DNA from 3 places in the Sphingomonas sorbitolis genome. Region 1 is predicted to be linked to each of the others. Evidence: predicted binding sites of a transcription regulator. Region 1 holds the regulator's gene; each other region holds the start of a gene.

What was found. The regulator LexA, encoded in region 1, represses DNA repair genes until DNA is damaged. The targets are predictions, from matches to a motif close to GTTCCNCNCTTGTTCT.
Region 2: the regulator LexA is predicted to act here: its motif matches at 3,445-3,460, upstream of radA (DNA repair protein RadA).
Region 3: the regulator LexA is predicted to act here: its motif matches at 1,851-1,866, upstream of U1763_RS08385 (ribonucleoside-diphosphate reductase subunit alpha).

What each region holds. Positions count from the first base shown of each region.
Region 1 is NZ_JAXOJS010000001.1:939,956-947,407, forward strand. Features, by position in the region: gene trpD (anthranilate phosphoribosyltransferase) at 1-126, shown strand, start outside; gene trpC (indole-3-glycerol phosphate synthase TrpC) at 128-904, shown strand; gene moaC (cyclic pyranopterin monophosphate synthase MoaC) at 901-1,368, shown strand; gene U1763_RS03845 (energy transducer TonB) at 1,460-2,155, opposite strand; gene U1763_RS03850 (molybdopterin molybdotransferase MoeA) at 2,753-3,934, shown strand; gene lexA (transcriptional repressor LexA) at 4,003-4,674, shown strand; gene U1763_RS03860 (ComEC/Rec2 family competence protein) at 5,367-7,452, opposite strand, start outside.
Region 2 is NZ_JAXOJS010000003.1:580,016-587,467, forward strand. Features, by position in the region: gene U1763_RS11950 (iron-sulfur cluster assembly scaffold protein) at 1-117, opposite strand, end outside; gene U1763_RS11955 (CvpA family protein) at 114-680, opposite strand; gene U1763_RS11960 (YkgJ family cysteine cluster protein) at 740-1,321, opposite strand; gene U1763_RS11965 (hypothetical protein) at 1,325-1,645, opposite strand; gene radA (DNA repair protein RadA) at 2,060-3,430, opposite strand; gene U1763_RS11975 (glycosyltransferase family 4 protein) at 3,534-4,685, shown strand; gene U1763_RS11980 (DUF2218 domain-containing protein) at 4,855-5,145, opposite strand; gene U1763_RS11985 (PadR family transcriptional regulator) at 5,142-5,732, opposite strand; gene U1763_RS11990 (replication-associated recombination protein A) at 6,006-7,325, shown strand; gene U1763_RS11995 (hypothetical protein) at 7,318-7,452, shown strand, end outside.
Region 3 is NZ_JAXOJS010000002.1:669,112-676,563, reverse strand. Features, by position in the region: gene U1763_RS08385 (ribonucleoside-diphosphate reductase subunit alpha) at 1-1,772, opposite strand, end outside; gene U1763_RS08380 (hybrid sensor histidine kinase/response regulator) at 2,448-4,553, opposite strand; gene U1763_RS08375 (haloacid dehalogenase type II) at 4,659-5,384, opposite strand; gene U1763_RS08370 (EAL domain-containing protein) at 5,605-7,452, opposite strand, start outside.

The sequences.
Region 1 (7,452 bases):
AACGCCGCCGCCGCCTTGATGGTCGCCGGCACCGTCCCCACCCTCGTCGAAGGCGCCGCGCAAGCCGCCGCCGCCCTCGACACCGGCAGCGCCGACGCGCTGCTCGCCCGCTGGATCGCCTACTGACATGACCATGCTCGACCGCATCATCGAAACCAAGCGCGCCGAAGTCGCTGCCCGCAAAGCCACGACCTCGCTCGCCGACATCGACGCCGGCATCGCCCGCATGTCGAAGCCGCGCGGCTTCCGCGCCGCGCTTGACGCGAAGACCGGCTACGCGCTGGTCGCCGAGGTCAAGAAAGCCAGCCCCTCGAAAGGCTTGATCCGCGCCGACTTCGATCCCGTAGCCCACGCCCGAGCCTATGAAGCCGGCGGTGCCGCGTGCCTCTCGGTGCTGACCGACGAAAAATGGTTCCAGGGCTCCGATGCCTATCTCACCGCGGCCCGCGACGCCGTCTCGATCCCCGTCCTGCGCAAGGACTTCATGGTTGACCCATGGCAGTCGACCGAGGCGCGCGCGATCGGCGCCGACTGCATCCTGATCATCGTCGCCGCGCTCGACGACATCCAGATGGCCGAGATCGAGGCCTCCGCGCTCGAATGCGGGATGGACGTGCTGGTCGAGGTCCACGACGCGCACGAGATGGAGCGCGCGCTGAAGCTCAAGTCACGCCTGATCGGCGTCAACAACCGCGACCTGCGCGACTTCACCGTCGACTTCCAACGCACCTACGACCTCGTCGGCAAGGCACCCAAGGACTGCACTTTCGTCGCCGAAAGCGGCCTCACGACCCGTGCCGAGCTGGACGCGATGGCCGAGCACGGCATCCACTGCTTCCTGATCGGCGAAGCGCTGATGCGCCAGGACGACGTCGAAGCCGCCACCCGAGCGCTCGTCGGGTGACCGGCCTGACCCACATCGACGAAGCCGGCGCGGCAAGAATGGTCGACGTCGGTGGCAAGGCGGTCACCGCCCGCGAAGCCGTCGCCTCGGGCCGCATAACCATGTCCGCCGAAGCCGCCGCGGCCATCGGCGCCGGCACTGCGAAAAAGGGCGACGTCCTCGCCGTCGCGCGCGTCGCCGGCATCATGGCCGCCAAGCGCACCAGCGACCTGATCCCCCTCTGCCACCCGCTCCCGCTCACCAAGGTGGAAATCGATCTGGTCGTCGACGAAACCGGCGTGACCGCCACCGCCACCGCCTCGACCGAAGGCAAGACCGGTGTAGAGATGGAAGCCCTGACGGCGGCCACGGTAACGCTCCTGACGATCTACGACATGGCCAAGGCGATCGACAAGACGATGGTCCTCACCGACATCCGCGTCCGCGCCAAGTCCGGCGGCAAATCCGGCAACTGGACCGCGTAACAGAAAACCCTCTCCTCAACGGGGAGAGGGATAGACGCCAAAGGCGGCGAGGGTGAGGGCAAGCCAAGCAGAACGCGCCTAGCTTTGGACTTCAATCGTCATCCATAGACCAGTCGTGGCTCTCCACGATCGTCGACTCGACCGGCCGGCCCGCAGCATCGAGCGACGGATCATACCGAAACCGCTGCTCGATCAGCCGACACGTCAGTGCATCAAGCTCCCGGCTCCCACTCGACCGGGTCACCCGGCACCGCGAGACTCGCCCATCGGTTTCGACCACGTACCGCACGAATACGCGCCCTCTGATCCCGGTCTCGGCACCGTCGTCCGGATAGTCGGAGTCCTTCAGCCGCCCCTTGCGCCACCGCGGCGGCGTCTCCTCACCACCCCCGCCGTCGCCATTGCCATACCCACCGCTCCCGGTGCCATTGCCGATCCCGCCACTCCCCGTCCCCGGCCCGCGCACATCCGAAGCGCCCGCCGTAGCCTGCGCCCCCACCCCGGCCTTCTCCGCAACCACGACAGGCGGCAGCACCACAACCGGCACCACCGGCGGCGGCGCCACTACCTCGGTAGCCTTCGACTTCAAATTAGGCGGCGACGCAGCCCCCTCCGGCTTGCGGCTAGGCGACGGCCTAGGCCGCACCTTCTCCTCAGGCGGCGGCGGTGGCGGAGGCGGCGCCGCATCGAACACCTTCAACGCATCGCTGACCACCGCCGGCATCGTCACCACCAGCCCGTTGAGCAGCGCATAGCCCAGCACCCCCGGCAACAGCACGGCGCCCACCGCCGCCCCGATCCTGTCTCTCGCCCGAGGCTGATTGCGTGTCATCATGCTGATCTGGTGTCTCTTTCCCCCAAACAAAGCCCCGCATCGGATGAACCCGCGCTGGCCAGACGTTCGAAGGACGCGAAGGCCATCACCCGCCTCCACTTGCCGACCCGAAAGAAAAACAGCGGCACCAACCTACCAGCACCACCCCAGCAAACGGGCACCACCCCAGCGAGCTAGCACCACCCCGGCGAAGGCCGGGGCCCAATTGGGAAGGCCAGCATTATAGCAACCGCCGGCCGCCCAACTCTTGTTTCCCCGCGAAGGCGGGGACCCAGCCTGGGCTCCCGCCTTCGCGGGAGAACAAGGAGGCAGTAGCGAACGTTCGATATCGGTCGACACGGTCAACCATGACGCCGTCACACGGGGCCGGCATCGCTCTGCCCGCTAAGCCAACAACACCTGTCCTACACACCAAACCCATGGCAGAGCGCGGAACATACCCGCGCACCCTACGCTTCTCATTTACCAAACCCCAACCGCCAAATCGCTCCCAGCGTCTGCACTTCCTATACTTCACTTTTCAGAACCGCCCAAAGACAGAGCCTTAGCATGACCCTAGTCCCCGTCGCCGAAGCCCAGACCCGCCTCTTCGCCATGGCCGCCCGCGTCGACCACGAGACCGTGGCCCTACGCGAAGCCGCAGGCCGCTGGGCCGCCGAGGACATCCCCGCCCGCCGCACGCAGCCCGCAGCAGACCTCTCGGCGATGGACGGCTACGCCATCCGCTTTGCAGACCTCCCCGGCCCCTGGAAAGTCATCGGCGAAAGCGCCGCCGGCCGCCCCTTCATGGGCCACGTCGCCGCCGGCCAAGCCACCCGCATCTTCACCGGCGCCGCCATGCCCGAAGGCGCCGACACCGTCATGGTCCAGGAAGAAGCCGAGCGCGACGGCGAAACCCTGATCCTCGCCGGCGAAGGCCCGCCAACGCTCGGCCGCAACACCCGCCGCAAGGGCCTCGATTTCTCCACCGGCACCCGCCTGATCGCCGCCGGCGATCGCCTCAGCCCCGCGCGCATCGCCGTCGCCGCGACTGGCGGCCACGGCAGCCTCACCGTCAACCGCCGCGTCCGCGTCGCCGTCGCCGCCACCGGCGACGAACTCGTCCCCCCCGGCTCGACCACCGACGGCGTCGCGCTCCCCGAATCGAACGGCATCATGCTCGCCGCGATGCTCGCCGACATGCCCGTCGACATCATCGACCTCGGCATCCTCCCCGACAATCTCGAAGTCCTCCGCGAAGCCTTCGCCAGCGTCGAGGCCGACCTGCTCGTCACCACCGGCGGCGCATCGGTAGGCGACCACGACCTCGTCCGCCCGGCGATCGAAGCCGCCAACGGCACCATCGATTTCTGGCGGATCGCGCTGCGCCCCGGCAAGCCGATGATGGCCGGCCGGATCGGCGAGATGATGGTGCTCGGCCTCCCCGGCAACCCGGTCTCCGCGTTCGTCACCGCGACGTTGTTCGTGAAGCCCGTCGTCGCGCACATGGCCGGCGCACGCGACCCGCTCCCTCAGTCGACCCATGCGCTGCTCGGCGAAGACCTCCCCGCCAACAATGCCCGCACCGACTATCTCCGCGCCGAACTGCGCGACGGCAAAGCCTATGCCTCGACGATCCAGGACAGTTCGATGCTGCTCACGCTGGCCCGGTCGACCTGCCTGATCGTCCGCCCCGGCAACGCACCCGTAGCAAAGACGGGCGAATCGGCGGAAATCCTGGTGATCGCGTGATACGGACGCTTGACGCCGTTAATTATGTTCCATAGAAGTTCCCAGTCTGTTCCGGACGGAGAACCGCCATGCTCACGCGCAAGCAGCACGAACTCGTCTGCTTTATCAACGATCGCCTCAACGATACCGGCGTCTCGCCGTCGTTCGAGGAGATGAAGGACGCACTCGACCTCAAGTCGAAGTCGGGCGTCCACCGTCTGATCAGCGCGCTCGAGGAGCGCAACTTCATCCGCCGCCTTCCCAACCGTGCGCGCGCACTCGAAGTGCTTCGCATGCCCGAGCGCGCCGAGAAAAAGGCGCCATCAAAGGCGTCGAACGTAAAGCCCTCGCCCGCTACCGCGCCACAGCCAGCGAACGACGTCGTCGAGATCCCCCTCCACGGCCGCATCGCCGCCGGCGTCCCGATCGAAGCGTTCGAAGGCAGCACGATGCTGGCCGTCCCCGCCGCACTGCTGGGTTCGGGTGAACACTATGCGCTCGAAGTCTCCGGCGACTCCATGGTCGAGGCCGGTATCCTAGACGGCGACTACGCCCTGATTCGCCGCACCGAGACCGCCCGAGACGGCGAGATCGTCGTCGCCCTGATCGAAGACAGCGAAGCCACCCTGAAATACTTCCGCCGCGAAGGCGCCATGGTCCGCCTCGACCCTGCAAACCGAGCCTACGACCCCCAACGCTACGCCCCCGCCCAAGTCCGCGTCCAAGGCAAACTCTCCGGCATCCTCCGCCGCTACGACTGAACTACCGGGACCGACTTGCGGCATCAAGGCGCAGGCCGGTCTCGGTGTTTGATTGCCAACGAAAAGCGACAGCCAGGCCGGTAAGCCAAGTCGCTTTTTCCTTACCGGCAACAGCGACTGGGCGTCTTCGGCGAACGAAACGATGTGCTCGGAGCTTTCGAGAAAATGGCCAGTTTTTCGACACCCCCAAGCAAACACCGCCAACCGTCCGGAAGACCCTCTCGCGCTCCGATGCATAAGCGCGACCTCGACTCGAACCCTCAATCTCTGCGCCTCTGCGCCTCTGCGCCTCTGCGCGAACATATCGCCGCCAATCCCCCGCGCAGCCGAAGAATTGGTTCGCGCGGAGACGCGGAGACGCGGAGGTGTTTCGCTTAGGGAGAACGAAACGATTCCAAACGTCTTTCGCAAGTAAGACCAGATAGCCGCCAGTCCGATTCATCCTGCCGTACAAGAACCTTCTCCGCGTCTCCGCGTGAACCAATTCTTTGCACCAAGATCGCATGCGACGACGGGTAATTTTGTTCACGCGAAGGCGCAAAGGTGCAAAGGCGCGAAGATGCAGTGCTTAGATTTGCGACTACCTGCCTTCGCAGACCACCGAAATACCGACGTGGGCTTACCGTTCATGGGGGTGTTGAGGTCTCCCGAGCCGCGTCACCTTCGCGCCTTTGCGCCTTCGCGTGAACATTCTACTTTTGAGGGCCTCGGTCGGCTCGAAACGACGCAGCACCGTGGAACCGGCCATGTCGCAGCCCGAACGAATGCACGGTGCGTTCGAGGAGAGGCGGATCGCGCCAGGGGTGACGATCGCCTGCGTTCAGGATGGTCACGACTGTCCCGCTTCCCAAGGTCAGCGCGACGCCGCCCGTACGCCGGAGTACACGACGATCCAGTTTCAGCCACCGCGGTACGCACCGTTTCGGCAGACCGCGTTCGCTGACGACGACATCGGCGCCGTGACAGGCGGCGATGAACTCAGCAATCGGGACCATATAGGCGCTGCGGGTCGCGAGGATGCGCCACGTCCGCCCCCGTGCGGCGATATCGGTGACGCACAGATCGCGACTGCACCGCGCGTCGGGTTGGTCCGCCAGCAGCAGCGGCTCGCCGTCCACTCCGCCGTTCTCGGCTAGCATGTCGCGCGTATAGTCGCCCGCCCGGTCGCGCAGCATCGCGAGCCCCGCAGCCGTCCGCACCGCGACATGGCGGCCGTCACCGGTCACGAGAACATCCGGGGCCGGCGTCGTCAGCGCCCAGATCGCACCGATCGTCAGCGGGACCAGCCCGAGCCGCCGCCACCGCGTTCGCCACACGGCGATCCAAATTCCTCCAACGATCATCAACGCAAACGCCGCCGTCGGCATCGCTGGCAGGGAGCGCACCGATCCGGGTGCGCTAGCAACGATATGCGCGAGCCACAGCAACGCATCGAGTGATCGCTGGACCAGCCACCATATCGGCGCACCAAGCCCGCCAGCATCGAGTAGCAACGCCAGTGCTTCCAGCGGCATCACCACAAACGTCGTCAGCGGGATCGCGATGATGTTGGCGAACGCGCCGTAGAGCCCGGCCTTATGGAAATGATAGACCGCGATCGGCATGAGCGCGAACTCGACGAGCAGGCCGGTGAGCAACAGCGATGCTACCCCACGAGCGAGACGGCGCGGTCGGCCCTCCTCGTGTGGCCCGAAGAATACGCGAATCGCCGGATGCTCGTGCAGCGCCATGATCGCGGTGATTGCCGCGAACGAAAGCTGGAAGCTCGGTCCCGCTGCCGATTCGGGCAGGACGAGCATGACGCACCCCGCCCCCGCCGCGACGAGGCGCAAGGTCATCGCCTCGCGCCCCATCGCCAGCGCCGCCAGCACGAGCAGCGCGGCGACGCACGACCGGATCGTCGGAACCTGGCTTCCGGTCAGCAACGTATAGCCGATCGCCGCCGCCGCTCCAGCCAGCGCAGCGATCAGAGGCAAGCGCGCGTGCAACGCCAGCCACGGGCTCAGCGCCAGCAGACGCAACACGATCAGCATAGTCGCGGCTACCGCTGCGGTGATGTGCAATCCGCTCACCGACAGCAGGTGCGCGAGCCCGGCCCGGCGCATCGCCTCCGAATCCTCTTCGCTGATGGCACCGACGTCGCCGGTCGCGAGCGCGGCGGCGATCCCGCCCGCGCTGCCGTCCAGACCCGATACGATGTGGTGCGACAACGCGACGCGGATGCCGGCACCCGACTCGCTCGGCGTTGTCACAGCCACCGGTGCGAAGCCCCGCCCTGTCGCGCCGATCCCGCCGAACCACGCGACACGCGCGAAGTCGTAGGCGCCTGGCACCGCGGGCAGCGGCGGCGGCATCAGCCGAGCCCGCAGATGCACGATCGCTCCCGTTCCCAGGAGTTTGGGCGCATCCGCTTCAGCAAGATTGACGCGGACACGATATGGCAAGGCGAGCGGTCGCCCATCCGTCTCCGCCCCCTTTCCGATAGGCAGCACCGTCAGTCGGACCAGCTTCCGCGCCACCAGCGGCTCGATCGCTTCGACCTTTGCCGAGAAGCTCGCGATCGTCGGTCCGCCCAGCACGGGTCGCGCCACCGACTCCGATCGCGCCCAGATCAGTCCGAGCCCCAGTGCTGCCGTCAGCAACCCGATCGCCAGCGACCGCGCGGCACGCCCGCCATGCCCCACCGCCAGACACGCCAGCCCACCAGCCGCCAACACCAGCACCGCTACGCACCACGCCGCCGGGTCCGGCAGCGCGAACCACAGCGCGATCCCGCCA
Region 2 (7,452 bases), on a different contig from region 1:
GCTGCCGCAGATCGGCGAGCGTTTCTCCGCGGTCGCCATCGGCTCGGGCAGGCGTTCGTGATGCGGGATCGTCGCGGCGAGGCGGAGGATCTCGGCGTTGTAGAGGGGCGCGCTCATGGCTTTGGTTCGCTTGCGTTATCGGATTTGGAAGGCGGCGTGCGGGCGCCGAATACGGGCTGACCGCGACGACGGCGGTCGACGAAATCGGCAATGCCCGCGCTGGTTGCATTGAGCAGCGGGTACGTCCGCGACCGGGTCATCCATTCCGGGCGGCGCGATGGCCCGCCACTCATCGTGTCGATGACCAGCGTCGCGAGCAGGAAGACGAGGCTGGCGAGGATCAACCCTTTCAACGCCCCGAAGCCAAAGCCAAGCGCACGGTCGACCGGACCAAGGATCGAAGTCCGCGTCCGCGCCCCGATCGCGTTGGCGACCAGCCGCCCGCCGATATAGGTGACGCCGGTAATGATCGCGAAGGCGAGCACCGCGGCGCCACCGACCGTCCCGATCATCGGCGACAGCGCCGCGGCGAGCGGGATGTGGAACAGCTTCAACATCGCCACCATCGCCACCCAGGCGAACATCGACAGGACTTCGGTGACGAACCCGCGGATCAGCCCGAGCACCGCCGAGCCGGCGACGGCGAGCAGGACGACGATGTCTAGGGCGGAAAGGTTCATGGTTTCTGGAATAGGGACGCGGGAGGCGAACCGCTAGTGCGGGTTGCGCTCGACGATTCTTAGCGGTTCAAGCCGAAAACACCGTAGCGTTCGCGCCACGCGGCGACTTCGTCCTGCAGATGTGCGGGCGCCGGTTCTCCCGAGAGGACGAAGCCGGCAACGTCGTTGTCGGGATGCATCAGCATTTTCTCCGCCCCGTCGCTGAACCACACCGGGACTAGCTGGTCGCACACGGCGTCCAATACCGCCGCCGCCATGCCGTTCGCGATCGCATCGCTGCCGGCGAGCATACGGACATGGATCGAGACGCCCTCGAGACAGGTCTGCGGCTTGTCGACGAAATTGAGCGACACGAGCAGCCCGGACCGGTCGGGCCGAGCCGCGTCGGGCAGGCTCGCGACCCGGCGCCAGACGCAGAACCACGTCCGGCAGATGCGCGGGCGAACCGCATGGATACCGCACCCTTGGTCGCAGAGGTGGATGCACGGCGTTCCCGCGGGTTTGGCGAACTCGGGCGTCTTCACCGTCAGCTCGGTGCAGCACGCCGTGCAATCCCCGCACGCCCGATCGGGCAGGATCGGTCCCAGCAGCGCGGTTTCCACGTCGGCATGTGGTTGGGTCGGGATGTCACGCCGATCCACGGTTCAATTCCCTTCGGAATCCACCGTGAAGACCATCGGCTTGCCCCGAGACATCGGCTCCCATCCCGCGGCCAACGCCGCCCGCACCCCGCGAGCGATCGTCGCGTCGTCGATCTGAAGCCGCCCGCGCGGCAACCCCTTCAACAGCCGTTTCGGCGCGGGGAACTCGAGCAAGGCCTCGCGTTGCGCATCGTCCTGCAACAGTGAGATCGTCATGCCCTTCCAGCCCTCGGCATCCGTGTGCTGCGGCTCGCGCTCCAGGTTCCAATCGTATCGGGTGCCATCGACCTCAACCGTGCCGGTATTGCTTTTAGTGTTCGCCATGCGGGCGCCATAGCATGGCTGCCGCGAGAGGCCATGCGTTGGGGGTTGTTGCGGATTTGCGGGCGGGGATGCCGTCACGCGCTTGATCGATCGGTTCCTGACGAACGCAGTTGGTACACCACCCCGGCGGAGGCCGGGGCCCAATTGGAAAGGTCGTGGTGCCGACGCACAGGGACCGCCAGCAGCGTCTCCCAATTGGGCCCCGGCCTCCGCCGGGGTGGTGCTTCATCTCTGGGGTATCGGTGCCAAACGCGTCCGCGATGACGCGGTAAACTGCTTTGGAACGCCACCCATCCCGAGCGGACCTGTGCGTGCAGCCCGACATGGTGCGCCCACATCTTGTTCTCCCGCGAAGGCGGGAGTCCAGTCTGGGTCCCCGCCTTCGCGGGGAAACAAGCTACCTTCTTGTGTTCGTTACCCCCGCCCCATCATGTGATCGACGAACGAGGCCAGCGTCTTGAACCCCGAGAGCTTCATCCCGCTCTTCTCCCCCGTCATCGACGCGGGCACCAGCGCGCGTTCGAATCCCAGCTTGCTCGCCTCCTTCAATCGCAGCGGGCCATGCGCGACCGGACGGATCTCACCCGACAGCGCGACCTCGCCAAACGCGACCGCATCGACCGGCACCGGCCGCTCCGACATCGCCGAAATCAGCGCCGCCGCCACCGCCAGATCCGCAGCCGGATCCTGCACGCGGTAACCACCGGCGATGTTGAGATAGACTTCGGCGTTCGAGAAGCTCAGCCCGCACCGGGCTTCCAGCACCGCGAGAATCATCGCCAATCGGCCCGAGTCCCAGCCAACCACCGCGCGCCGCGGGGTCGCTCCCGACGCCAGGCGAACGGTGAGCGCCTGGATCTCGACCAGCACCGGCCGCGTTCCCTCCAGTGCCGGGAACACCGTCGCCCCCGTCATCGCATCGTCGCGGTGAGTCAGGAACAGCGACGACGGATTGCCGACCTCCGCCAGTCCTTCGGTCTGCATCGAGAACACCCCGATCTCGTCGGTCCCGCCGAAGCGGTTCTTGATCGCGCGGAGGATGCGGTATTGGTGGCTCCGCTCGCCTTCGAACGACAGCACCGTGTCGACCATGTGCTCGAGCACGCGAGGGCCGGCGATTGAGCCGTCCTTCGTCACGTGCCCGACCAGCACGACCGCGGTCCCGCGTTCCTTGGCAAAGCGGATCAATTCCTGCGCCGAGGCACGGACCTGGCTGACCGTCCCCGGAGCGCCCTCGATCAGGTCGGAGTGCATCGTCTGGATCGAATCGATCACGAGCATCGCGGGCGGCTTGGTCTGCAACGTCGTCAGGATGTCGCGCGTAGACGTTGCCGCCGCCAGCTGTACCGGCGCATTGCCCAAGCCCAGCCGCCGCGCGCGCAGACGCACCTGGTCCGCCGCTTCCTCGCCCGAGACGTACGCGACCGACTGCCCCGCCAGCGCCATCTTCGCCGCCGCCTGCAACAGCAGCGTCGACTTGCCGATCCCAGGATCGCCGCCGATCAGCGTTGCCGAACCCTCGACGAACCCGCCGCCCAGCGCCCGGTCGAGTTCGGCGATGCCGGTCGCCATCCGGTCGGGCAGCTTGATCTCCGCATCGAGCCCGACCAGCTGGATCGCGCGGCCGCCGGTCTGGAGATTATGCTTCGAATGGAACGGCGTGGCGGCGGTGTTCGCCTCCTCGACCAGCGTGTTCCACTCGTTGCAATCGGCGCATTGCCCCGCCCAGCGGTGCGACACCGATCCGCAGGACTGACACACATAACGCTTCTGGGGTTTCGCCATGCGGCCGATGTACGAGAACGATACGGGAACATCAATGGCCGGCATACGACCTATGTTGCGGATTTAGTGGCGCTTGACAGCGCACGGCGTTATCCGCGCGATGATGCACGCCACCGACCTGCGCATCGCCCTGTTCAGCGGCAACTATAATTACGTCCGCGACGGCGCGAACCAGGCGTTGAATCTGCTCGTCGGTCATCTGTTGTCGAAGGGCGCGACGGTACGTGTCTATTCGCCGACCAACGCCAAGCCGGCCTTCCCGCCGACCGGCGATCTGGTCGCGGTGCCGTCGCTGCCGCTCCCTGCAGGGCGCGGCGAATACAAGATGGCGCGCGGGCTGCCCGCGGCGATCCGTCGCGATCTCGATGCGTTTGCGCCGAACATCGTACACGTGTCGGCGCCCGATTTTCTCGGCCACCGCGCGATCAGCTATGGCCGGCGCAACGGCATCGCCACGGTCGCGTCGCTGCACACGCGGTTCGAGACGTATTTCCGCTATTACAAGATGGCGTTCTTCGAGCCGATCATGGTGAAGATCCTCACGCGCTTCTACAACCGGGTCGACGAAGTGCTGGTGCCGGGGCGCGGCATGGCGGAGATCGTCCGCGACTGGGGCGTGACGACGCCGACCGCGATCTGGTCACGCGGCGTGAACCACGACCGCTTCGCACCGACGCGCCGCGATCTCGAATGGCGGCGCGCGCGCGGGATCGCCGATGGCGAGGTTGCGGTCGGGTTTCTCGGGCGACTGGTGAAAGAGAAAGGTCTCGACGTCTTCGCCGACGTGATCCGAACGCTGGAGCAGCGCGGGGTACGGCACAAGGTACTGGTGATCGGCGAGGGCCCGGCACGCGACTGGTTCGCCGAGCGCGTGCCGGGCGCGGTCTTCGCCGGGTTCCAGTCGGGTGACGATCTCGGCCGCGCGGTCGCGTCGATGGATGTGTTCTTCAATCCGAGCGTGACCGAGACGTTCGGCAACGTGACGCTGGAGGCTATGGCGGCAGGTGTGCCGGTGGTCGCGGCACGTGCGTCGGGCGCGGTCGGGCTGGTGGATGACGGCGTGACCGGGTTCCTGGTGCCACCTACGGACATCGCAAGATATGCCGACGCGATCGGGCGGATTGTTTCGGAGCCGGGCCTGCGCGAGACGATGGGCTGGGCCGGACACGACAAGGCCGCCGGGTATCTGTGGGATACGATCAACCAGACGGTGCTGGATACGTATCTCGAGGTGATGGCACGGCGGGGTGGCTAAGTTGTCTGCCACGTGTACCTTTCGAATTCACCTTCCCCCCGCTCCCCTCCCCGTCACCCCAGCGAAAGCTGGGGTATCCCTGTTGGCGGGCGCCGCGACCCGAATGGGGAGATCCCAGCTTTCGCTGGGATGACGATCGAGGGCCGGGATGACGGTTTGGGGGACGATGTCAGACCGTCGCCCAATCGAACGTCAGCGGCGCCTCGCGGAACGCAAACCGGTCGAGGTGGCTCGACACCACCCCGCGCATCCGCTCGACGTCCTCGCCCTCCGGCACGGTCAGCGCGACGTCGAGCGTTTCGCTGTCGGCGCGCATCTCCAGAACCGCCCCGTTCGGGAAGGCGATGCGGCCCTCTTCCTCCGAGAAGGTGACCTCCATCTTGTGGCTCCAATGCTTGGCGAGCTGCTGGAGATACTTGCTCGCCGAATGCGTCGGCACGCGTGCGACCGAGACGCTCACTTGAGCCGCTCGATCTTCTGCGCGGCTTCGTCGAGCAGCGCCGCAACCTCGTGCAGCGTGTCCTCGTTGACGTCCTCGCGCATCAGCCGGTGCTGGAGCACCTGCCGAAGATTGCCCATCGCCCGCCGGATTGGCGCGCCATCGGTCCGCTCGGATTCCGCCCCGACCGCCGCCAGCCGCGCGAACAGGCCGTCCACCACGGCCGCATTCTCGGCCAGATGCGCGCGGCCCTCGTCGCTCGCCGCAAAGCGCTTTTTCGCGCCTTCCGACTGCTGCTCCTCGATCAGCCCCATCTCGTCGAGCATGCTGAGCGTCGGATAGACGACCCCCGGGCTCGGCGCATAGCCGCCGCCGGTCAGCCCCTCGATCTCGCGGATCAGGTCATAGCCGTGGCGCGGCGTGTCCGCGATCAGCTTCAGCATGATGAGCTTCAATTCGCCACCGTCGAACAGCCGCCGGCCACGCCCACGTGGGCCACCACCCTGCTTCCACGCAGCATGCTCAGGTCCGTGGTCGCGACCACCATGCCGGTGACCGTCGCCACGGGGGCCGCCGGTCCAAGCTCCATATCCAATACCAAAACGCATTTGAGTGTTCTCCGATATATCTTCGTTCATGTTCTGAGATATATCGCAGACTGTTTCCGGTTCAAGAGGTGTGTCGAAAAATTCGCTTTTTCATTTGTCTGTCATCCCCGCGGAGGCGAGGACCCAGACCCTCAGACAGTGCGGCCAAGTGATGACGTCAGCCAGTATGGATCCCCGCCTGCGCGGGGATGACGATGCGTGGTAGGATGACCGGCGCGCGTGGATGACCCCGGATGGATGGGCAAACCTCTCCCCCGCCCCTATCTTCCGCGCATGGCCGATCTCTTCGCGGGCTTTGAACCCGCCGCCCCTACCGAAACGCATCCCGAAAACGCGCCGCTCGCCGACCGCCTGCGCCCGCGCACGCTGAGCGAAGTCGTCGGCCAGGATCACATCACCGGCCCCGAAGGCGCGATCGGGCGGATGGTGTCGGCCGGACGGCTGTCGTCGATCATCCTCTGGGGCCCGCCCGGCACCGGCAAGACGACGATCGCGCGGTTGCTCGCCGACGCCGTCGACCTGCGGTTCGTTGCGATCTCGGCGGTGTTCTCCGGCGTCGCCGACCTCAAGAAATCCTTCGCCGAAGCGCGCGAGCACGCCAAGATCGGCAAGCGCACCTTGTTGTTCGTGGACGAGATCCACCGCTTCAACCGCGCGCAACAGGACGGCTTCCTCCCTTATGTCGAGGACGGCACGGTCACGCTCGTCGGCGCGACCACCGAAAATCCCTCGTTCGAACTCAACGCCGCGCTGCTCAGCCGCGCGCAGGTGCTAATTCTCGAACGGCTCGGCCGTGGCGCGCTCGAACAGTTGCTCGACCGCGCCGAAGCGGAGATGGAGCGCCCCCTCCCCCTCACCCCGCCCGCCAAGGACGCGCTGATCGCGAGCGCCGATGGCGACGGCCGCTTCCTGCTCAACCAGGCGGAGACGCTGTTCTCGGTGAACCTGCCCGAGCCGCTCGATCCCGCCGGCCTCTCGAACTTCCTGCAACGCCGCGTTGCGGTGTACGACAAGGATCGCGAGGGGCATTACAACCTCATCTCCGCGCTCCACAAATCGATCCGCGGTTCCGACCCGCAGGCCGCGCTCTATTACCTCGCGCGGATGCTGACGGCGGGCGAAGAACCACTGTTCCTGCTCCGTCGACTGACGCGTGCCGCGGTCGAGGATATCGGCCTCGCCGACCCTCAGGCGCTGGTCCAGTGCATCGCCGCGAAGGACACCTACGACTTCCTCGGCAGCCCCGAGGGCGAACTCGCCATCGCGCAGGCCTGCGTCTATCTCGCGACCGCGCCCAAATCAAACGCAGTCTACAAGGCGCAGAAGGCGGCCTGGAAATCGGCGCGCGAGACCGGCTCGCTGATGCCCCCCGCGTCGATCCGCAACGCGCCGACGAAGCTCATGCGCGATATAGGGTACGGCAAGGGCTATGCGTACGATCACGATGCGGAGGATGCGTTCTCCGGCTCGGATTACTGGCCCGACGAGATGAGCCCGCAGACCTTCTACACGCCGACCGAACGCGGTTTCGAGAAGCGGTTGTCCGAACGGCTCGCCTATTGGGATGCCTTGCGCGCCGAGAAGAATGGCTGAGCCACGGTTTACGCGGTTTGCGGCGATCGACTGGTCCGGCGCGCAGGGCCATCGCCACAAGGGCATAGCGGTCGCGATCTGCGAAAACGGCGACGCAGCGCCGAGACTGGTCGCGCCACCGGGGGCG
Region 3 (7,452 bases), on a different contig from region 1:
TCCCACGCGCGGAAGTGGAGCATGAGCAGGTCCCACTTCTCGACGTCGGCGGGGATGAACAGGTTCAGCGACTGCGCCTGGTCGATGTAGGGCGTGCGATCCGCGGCGAGTTCGAGCAGCCAGCGCTGGTCGATCTCGAAGCTCGTCTTGTAGCAGTCCTTTTCCTCGACCGAGAGGAAGTCGAGATGCTGGACTGAGCCGCCCTGTTCGAGGATCGAGTTCCAGACCGCGTCCGAGTTCTTCGACTTCTCGCTCAGCATCTTCTCGAGATACGGGTTCTTGATCGAGAAGCTGCCCGACAGCGTCTTGTGCGTGTAGATGTTCGCCGGGATCGGCTCGATGCAGGCCGACGTGCCGCCGCAGATGATCGAGATCGACGCGGTCGGCGCGATCGCCATCTTGCAGCTGAACCGCTCCATCGCGCCGACGTCGGCGGCATCGGGGCAGGGGCCGCGCTCGATCGCGAGCTGCATCGAGGCTTCGTTCGCCTGGCTGCTGATGTGCTTGAACATCCGCAGGTTCCACGACTTCGCCATCGCGCCCTCGAACGGGATGCCGCGTGCCTGGAGGAACGAGTGGAAGCCCATCACGCCGAGCCCGACCGACCGCTCGCGGCCCGCGCTGTAGGCGGCGCGTTCCATGCCGGGTTCGTGGCGGTCGATGTAATCCTGCAGGACGTTGTCGAGGAAGCGCATGACGTCCTCAATCAGGCCCTTCTCGTCCTTCCACTGATCCCAGGTCTCGAGGTTCAGCGACGACAGGCAGCAGACCGCGGTACGCTCGTTGCCGAGGTGATCCTTGCCGGTCGGCAGCGTGATCTCCGAGCACAGGTTCGAGGTCGAGACCTTGAGGCCGAGCTCGCGGTGATGCTTGGGCATCGCCTTGTTCACGTGATCGGCGAAGACGATGTACGGCTCGCCGGTCTGGAGGCGGGTCTCGACGAGCTTCTGGAACAGCGAGCGCGCATCGACGGTGGCGCGGATCGCCTGGTCCTTCGGCGAGCGGAGATGCCATTCCTCGCCATTGCGGACGGCTTCCATGAAGTCGTCGGTGATCAGCACGCCGTGGTGAAGGTTGAGCGCCTTGCGGTTGAAATCGCCCGAGGGTTTGCGGATTTCGAGGAATTCCTCGATCTCGGGGTGCGAGACGTCGAGATAGACCGCGGCCGAGCCACGGCGCAGCGAACCCTGGCTGATCGCGAGCGTCAGCGAATCCATGACGCGGACGAACGGAATGATGCCGCTGGTCTTGCCGTTAAGGCCGACCGGCTCACCGATGCCGCGGACGTTGCCCCAATAGGTGCCGATGCCGCCGCCGCGCGAGGCGAGCCAGACATTCTCGTTCCAGGTGTCGACGATTCCGCCGAGGCTGTCGGGGACCGAGTTGAGGTAGCACGAGATCGGCAGGCCGCGGCCGGTGCCGCCGTTCGAGAGAACGGGGGTGGCGGGCATGAACCAGAGCTTCGAGATCGCGTCGTACAGACGCTGCGCGTGGCCGGCGTCATCGGCGTACGCGGAGGCGACGCGGACGAACAGGTCCTGGTAGCTCTCGCCCGGGAGCAGGTAGCGATCCTTCAGCGTGTCCTTGCCGAATTCGGTCAGCAGCGCGTCGCGGCTGTGATCGACCTCGACCGGGTAGATCTGTGCGCGCACGGAATGACTGTCCTGCGCCTGGCGGGGGGCCTTCGGAGCCTCGGCTTCGATGGTGGGGGCTGCTTGGTCGATCGTGTCTGTGGTCATGTCGCTATCCCGGCTGCTGTCTCTGAAATCCATCGAAACCGCTCCTAGTGTTCTGTATTCGTTCGAATCGGCGTCATGTCGCCATGCTACCATCGGACGGCCCCGAACGGGAGAACAAAAAGTGACCATCGCGGCGGTGGAAGGCGCGCTTACGGTCATATCGCATAAGACTATGCGAAGGTTGTTCTACCAGCGATTGGGTCCGCCCCCGAACGCAACCCCAAGAGATTGTGCCAAAGCGCGATGAGACGCAAGGGGGTGCGGGGGGTGTCGGGGGTTCGGTTCGTCGTGTTCGTGAGCGGGTTGAGCGAGCCGAGGATTCGCGACGCGTGGAGTTCTGCGGGGTTCGCGATGTGCAAGGGAACGGGGCGGGAACGAAAAATTATTTCAGGGGTCAAAGTGGCAAATGTTGCTTTGGTTGTAACGCAGGGCGGGGGGGCGGTTGAGTGACTTCCGCCGTTTCTAGTTCCCCCGCGGAGGCGGGGGCCCAGGAGCCGCGAGCGTCGTCCTGCGTGATTCCTGGACCCCCGCCTTCGCGGGGGAACGGGAATTGTTCGGGATCCCGCCCACACCACCACCACACCACCCCGGCGGAGGCCGGGGTCCAATTGGGGGACGTCGCCAACGGAGCGGTGCGCGTCGTTACTGCGACCTTTCCATTTGGGCCCCGGCCTTCGCCGGGGTGGTGGCATTGGATGGGGGGCTGGCTCAGCCCTCGATGATCGTCCGGATCTGCGTGGCCAGCGCCTCCATCGCGAACGGCTTGGTGATCATCGACATGCCCGGTTCCAGGAAGCCCGCCGCGAGCGCGGCGTTTTCCGCATACCCCGTCATGAACAGCACGCGCAGCCCCGGGCGCATCGCCCGGCCGGCGTCGGCGACCTGGCGACCGTTCAACCCCGGTAGGCCGATATCGGTGACGAGCAGGTCGATCCGGTCCATCGTCCGCAACCGTTCGAGACCGGTCGGGCCGTCATGCGCCTCGACCGCCTGATAGCCGAGCTCGCCGAGCACCTCGACGATCAGCGACCGGACGACCGTATCGTCCTCGACCACCAGCACGACCTCACCCGCGTCGGTGGCGTGATCCTGCGTCAGGCCGGGGAGCGCCTCGTCCTGCTCCGCGTCGCCGTAATGGCGGGGGAGATAGAGCTTGATCGTCGTGCCCTGACCGACCTCGCTGTAGATCCTCGCATAGCCTTCCGACTGGCGCGCGAAGCCGTAGATCATCGACAGGCCGAGCCCGGTGCCCTGGCCGATCGGCTTGGTGGTGAAGAACGGCTCGAACGCTTTGGCGATCGTGTCCGCAGACATGCCAGTGCCGGTGTCCGAGACGCAGATGCAGACATAGCTACCCGGGCGGACGTCGCGCTGACTGGCTATGAAATGATCATCGAGCAGTGCGTTGGCCGTTTCGATCGTCAGCTTGCCACCATGCGGCATCGCATCGCGCGCGTTGATGACCAGGTTGAGCAGCGAATTCTCGAGCTGGTTGGGATCGCACAGCGTCGTCCAAAGGCCGGCGGCGAGCACCATCTTGAGCTCGACCTGCTCGCCGATGGTCCGGCGGAGCAGGTCCTCCAGCGAGGCGATCAGCGGGTTGACCTTGACCGGGCGCGGATCGAGCGGCTGGCGGCGCGAGAAGGCGAGCAGGCGATGCGTGAGCGAGGCTGCGCGGTTGGCGGCGGCGGTGGCGCCGGTGATGAAACGGTCCAGTTCGCTCACACGGCCTTGCGCGACGCGGCGCTGGACGATCTCCAGGCTGCCGGTGATGCCCTGCAACAAATTGTTGAAGTCGTGCGCGATACCGCCGGTGAGTTGGCCGACCGCCTCCATCTTCTGTGCCTGGCGGAGGGCTTCCTGTGCCTCGACCAGTTCCTGCGTGCGATCGCGGACGCGCTGTTCGAGGTCGGCATTGAGCGATTGCAGATCGCGTTCGAGCATCTTGCGATCGGTGACGTCCGCCCCCTCGACGAAGATGCCGACGACCGCGCCGTTAGCGTCGCGGATCGGCTGATAGACGAAATCGACGTAGCGATCGTCAATCGGACCGCCGGGTTCGGCCTGGACCGCATACAGCATGCCCGACGCGGTGAAGGGTTCGCCCGTCGTAAACACACCGTCGAGCAGGCCCAGAAACCCTTGTTCAACCGCGTCGGGGAGCGCCTCGGCGACGGTACGACCGAGCACGGGGCGGTGGCCGATCAGCTTGTCATAGCCGGGATTGGTCAGTTCGAACCGGTGATCGGCGCCGCGCAACATCGCCATGAAGGTCGGCGCCTGCGCGAACATCTGGCTCATTCGCTCGCGCTCGTCGCGTAGTGCGCGTTCGGTCTGGACTCGCTCGGTGCTTTCGTAGGTTGAGCAGAACATGCCGGCGACCGCACCGCTTTCGTCGCGCACCGGCGAATAGGAGAAGGTGAACCAGGTCTGCTCGTCATAGCCCTTGCGATTGGTGACCAGCGGCAGGTTTTCGAAGAACGACGCCTTGCCGCCGAGAGCGCGGTCGACGAGCGGGCCGATGTCCGACCAGAGTTCCGACCATATGACATCGAGCCGACCGCCGAGCGCGGCGGGGTGCTTGTCGTAGAGGATCCGCGCGTAATGATCGTTGTAGAGGAAGCCGAGTTTGGGTCCCCAGGCGACGCACATCGCGAATTCCGATGCAAGCATCAGCGAGACGATGGACCGCAGCGATTGCGGCCATTGCTCGATCGGCCCCAACGGAGACGTCGACCAGTCATGCGCGCGGATCATCTCGGCCATCTCGCCGCCGCCGGTCAAGAAATCGGCCTCGGCCGTCTGTAGGGTCATCTCAAATTCCTGCCGGGTCGCACGCCAGGCCGAATTTTACTCCGGGGTGCGTTCGATACGGCGACGCGTCGCACGTTTCTACCGGTTCGCAGGCAGGTCGGCGGGTCATCGGCACAGTTCGTCGGCCAATCGCGTCAGGCTGTCGACGCTATAGTCCCAATCCTGCGCGGCATCCGCATCGGGTGCGGAGCGGCCGCCATATTCCTGAGGGCGGTCGACATAGGCGGTCTGCAGGCCGGCGGCGCGCGCCGCAGCGAGGTCGCTGTGGTGCGCGGCGACGAGGCAAAGTTCGCCGGGAGCGATGCCGAGAAAACGCGCGGTGGCGAGGTAGGATTCGGGGAGCGGCTTGTAGATGCGACTGACTTCGGCGCCGAGGATCGCGTCCCAGGGAAGACCGGCGCGGCGGGCCATTTCCAGCATGAGCGCGATGTTGCCGTTGCTCAGCGTGACGATCGGGAAAGCGGCCTTGAGTCGGGTCAAGCCTTCGACGGAATCGGGCCATGGATCGAGCCGGTGCCACGCATGCGTGAGGTCGACGAGCGCGGCTTCGTCGAGCGTGGCGGGATCGATGGCGTGATGACGGAGCAGATCCTCCAGTGCCTCGCGGTGAAGCGTGTCGAGGATCACGAACGGACGGCGACCGCTGCGCACTTCCTCCAGCGCCGGCTGATAGCGTTTGCGCCAGCCATCGGCGAAGCGGTGCGGGTCGATATCGCCGCGGTTCAAGCGCGCGAGGAAGGGTGCTGCCTCGCGGGCGATGCCCGAACGCCAATCGACGACGGTGCCGAAAACGTCGAAGGCCAGGGCTTTGATGGACGCGCGATGTACCATGGAGGAGAGACGGTGGGGGCGGGGGTTGGTTCCCCGGAATGGGCGAGTTCGAGGCCTTTGCGCATGCTGGCGGTGAGCGCGTCGTCGACGCTTTGGCCCCCATCCCGGTAAAGGTCGGGACCCGATTTGGGCACGGGGGGTAGCGAACCCCGTCCTCTGTCACGACGACCTTTCCAGTTGGGGCCCCGCCTTCGCGCGGCTTACCCTACTTCACCCTACTTCACCCTGCGCGCCGAATGCGCGAGGCCTGTCCCTGGTTCAGCCGTTCCAGGTTGAACGCCTCGTGGAATTCGATCCCGGCCTTGCCGTCGCGCGCCCAGCGGACGCGGGCGGGGGTGAGTTGGTCCTCGATCAGTTCGATCTGCATCTCGACACCGTCGGGATTGCCGTCGATCCTTACCCCGTCGAGCATCGCGCCCGACGTCGATATGTCGCGGATGCGGACGTCGCCGCGTACCCCGCCGATCAGAATGCGCGCCGAGCGCAGCATCTTGGTTCGTGGCGCGCGGCTGACCTTGAAGCCGCTTGCGGTCGCTGCACCATTCTCGCCGCCGAGTTGCAGCAATGCCTCTTCGGCACGGACCGGACGGCCATATACATAGCCCTGGATGTGGCTGCACCCGAGATCGCGCAATAGGTCGATCTCGTCCTGCACCTCCACCCCCTCGGCAGTGGTCTCCATGCCGAGCGTGTCGGCGAGCGTGACGATCGCCTTGATGATCGCGGCGTTGCGGTTGCCGGGTTCGGCGGCGCCCTTCACGAACGACCGGTCGATCTTGATCTTGTCGAACGGCGCGTTGCGCAGATAGCCGAGCGACGAATAGCCGGTGCCGAAATCGTCGAGCGCGAGCCGGACGCCGACGCCTTTCAGCGCCTTGAACATCTGTTCGGACGAGCGCGTCTCGTCGAGGAACACGCCCTCGGTGATCTCGAGCTCGAGCCGGCCCGGCGCGATCCCCGACTGCGCGAGTGCGCTGGTCACGAGTGCGGGGAGGACCGGGTTGGCGAACTGGATCGGTGAGACGTTGACCGCGACGCGAATGCTGTCGGGCCAGCGCGCCGCCTCCAAACACGCGGTGCGCAGGACCCATTCGCCGATCGCCTCGATCAGCCCGCATTCCTCCGCCACGGGGATGAAGTCGGCGGGCGAGACGAGCCCCCGGGTCGGGTGGTTCCAGCGGATCAGCGCTTCATAGCCAACGATCCGCACCGATTTGGTGCTGACGACGGGTTGGTAGCACAGATGGAACGCGCCTTCCCCGAGGGCGACCCGCAGATCGTCTTCGAGCAGTTTGCGCGTCCGTGCGCCTGCGAGCATCTCGTCCGAGAAGAACCGGTGGACGCCGCGCCCGTCGCCCTTGGCGGCGTAGAGCGCAAGATCGGCGTTGCGGACCAGCGTCTCGGAGTCATCGCCATCGTTGGGCGCAATCGCGATGCCGATCGAGCAGCCGATCGTAACCGCGGTACCGCTGATGAAATAAGGCTGCGACAACGACGCGATCAGGTCGCGCGCGAGCACCGCGAGCGTATCGCGGTTGTCGATCCCCGGCAGCACGACCTTGAACTCGTCGCCGCCAAGTCGCCCGACCAGCCCAGCGTGGCCGACCCCGCGTTGCAGCCGTTGTGCGACCTGCTGCAGCAACGTGTCGCCCGCCTGGTGGCCAAGCGTGTCGTTGACCGCCTTGAACCGATCGAGATCCATCAGGAACAGCGATGTCGCGCGGTAGGGGCCGGTATTCTGCGCGAGCGTCTTGTCGAGCGAGACGCGCATCCGCTGGCGGTTAGCGAGCCCGGTCAGCCCGTCGAACAACGCCAGCCGCGTGATCTCCGCCTCCGACTTGCGCTTTTCGGTGAGATCGCTGCCCGAGCCGATGAAACCCTGGAATCGACCGAGATCGTCGACCATCGGCCGACCCGAGATCGACCACCATCGCTCGCAATCCTGCGCCGCGGCGCACACCGAATAGTCGGCGAACGAGGTTCTCGACGAGATGTGGAAGGCGAGCGTGCGTTCGGTGCCGGGCGCGTCGCTGTCCATCCGGAACAGATCGGTCAGCATCTGGCCGAC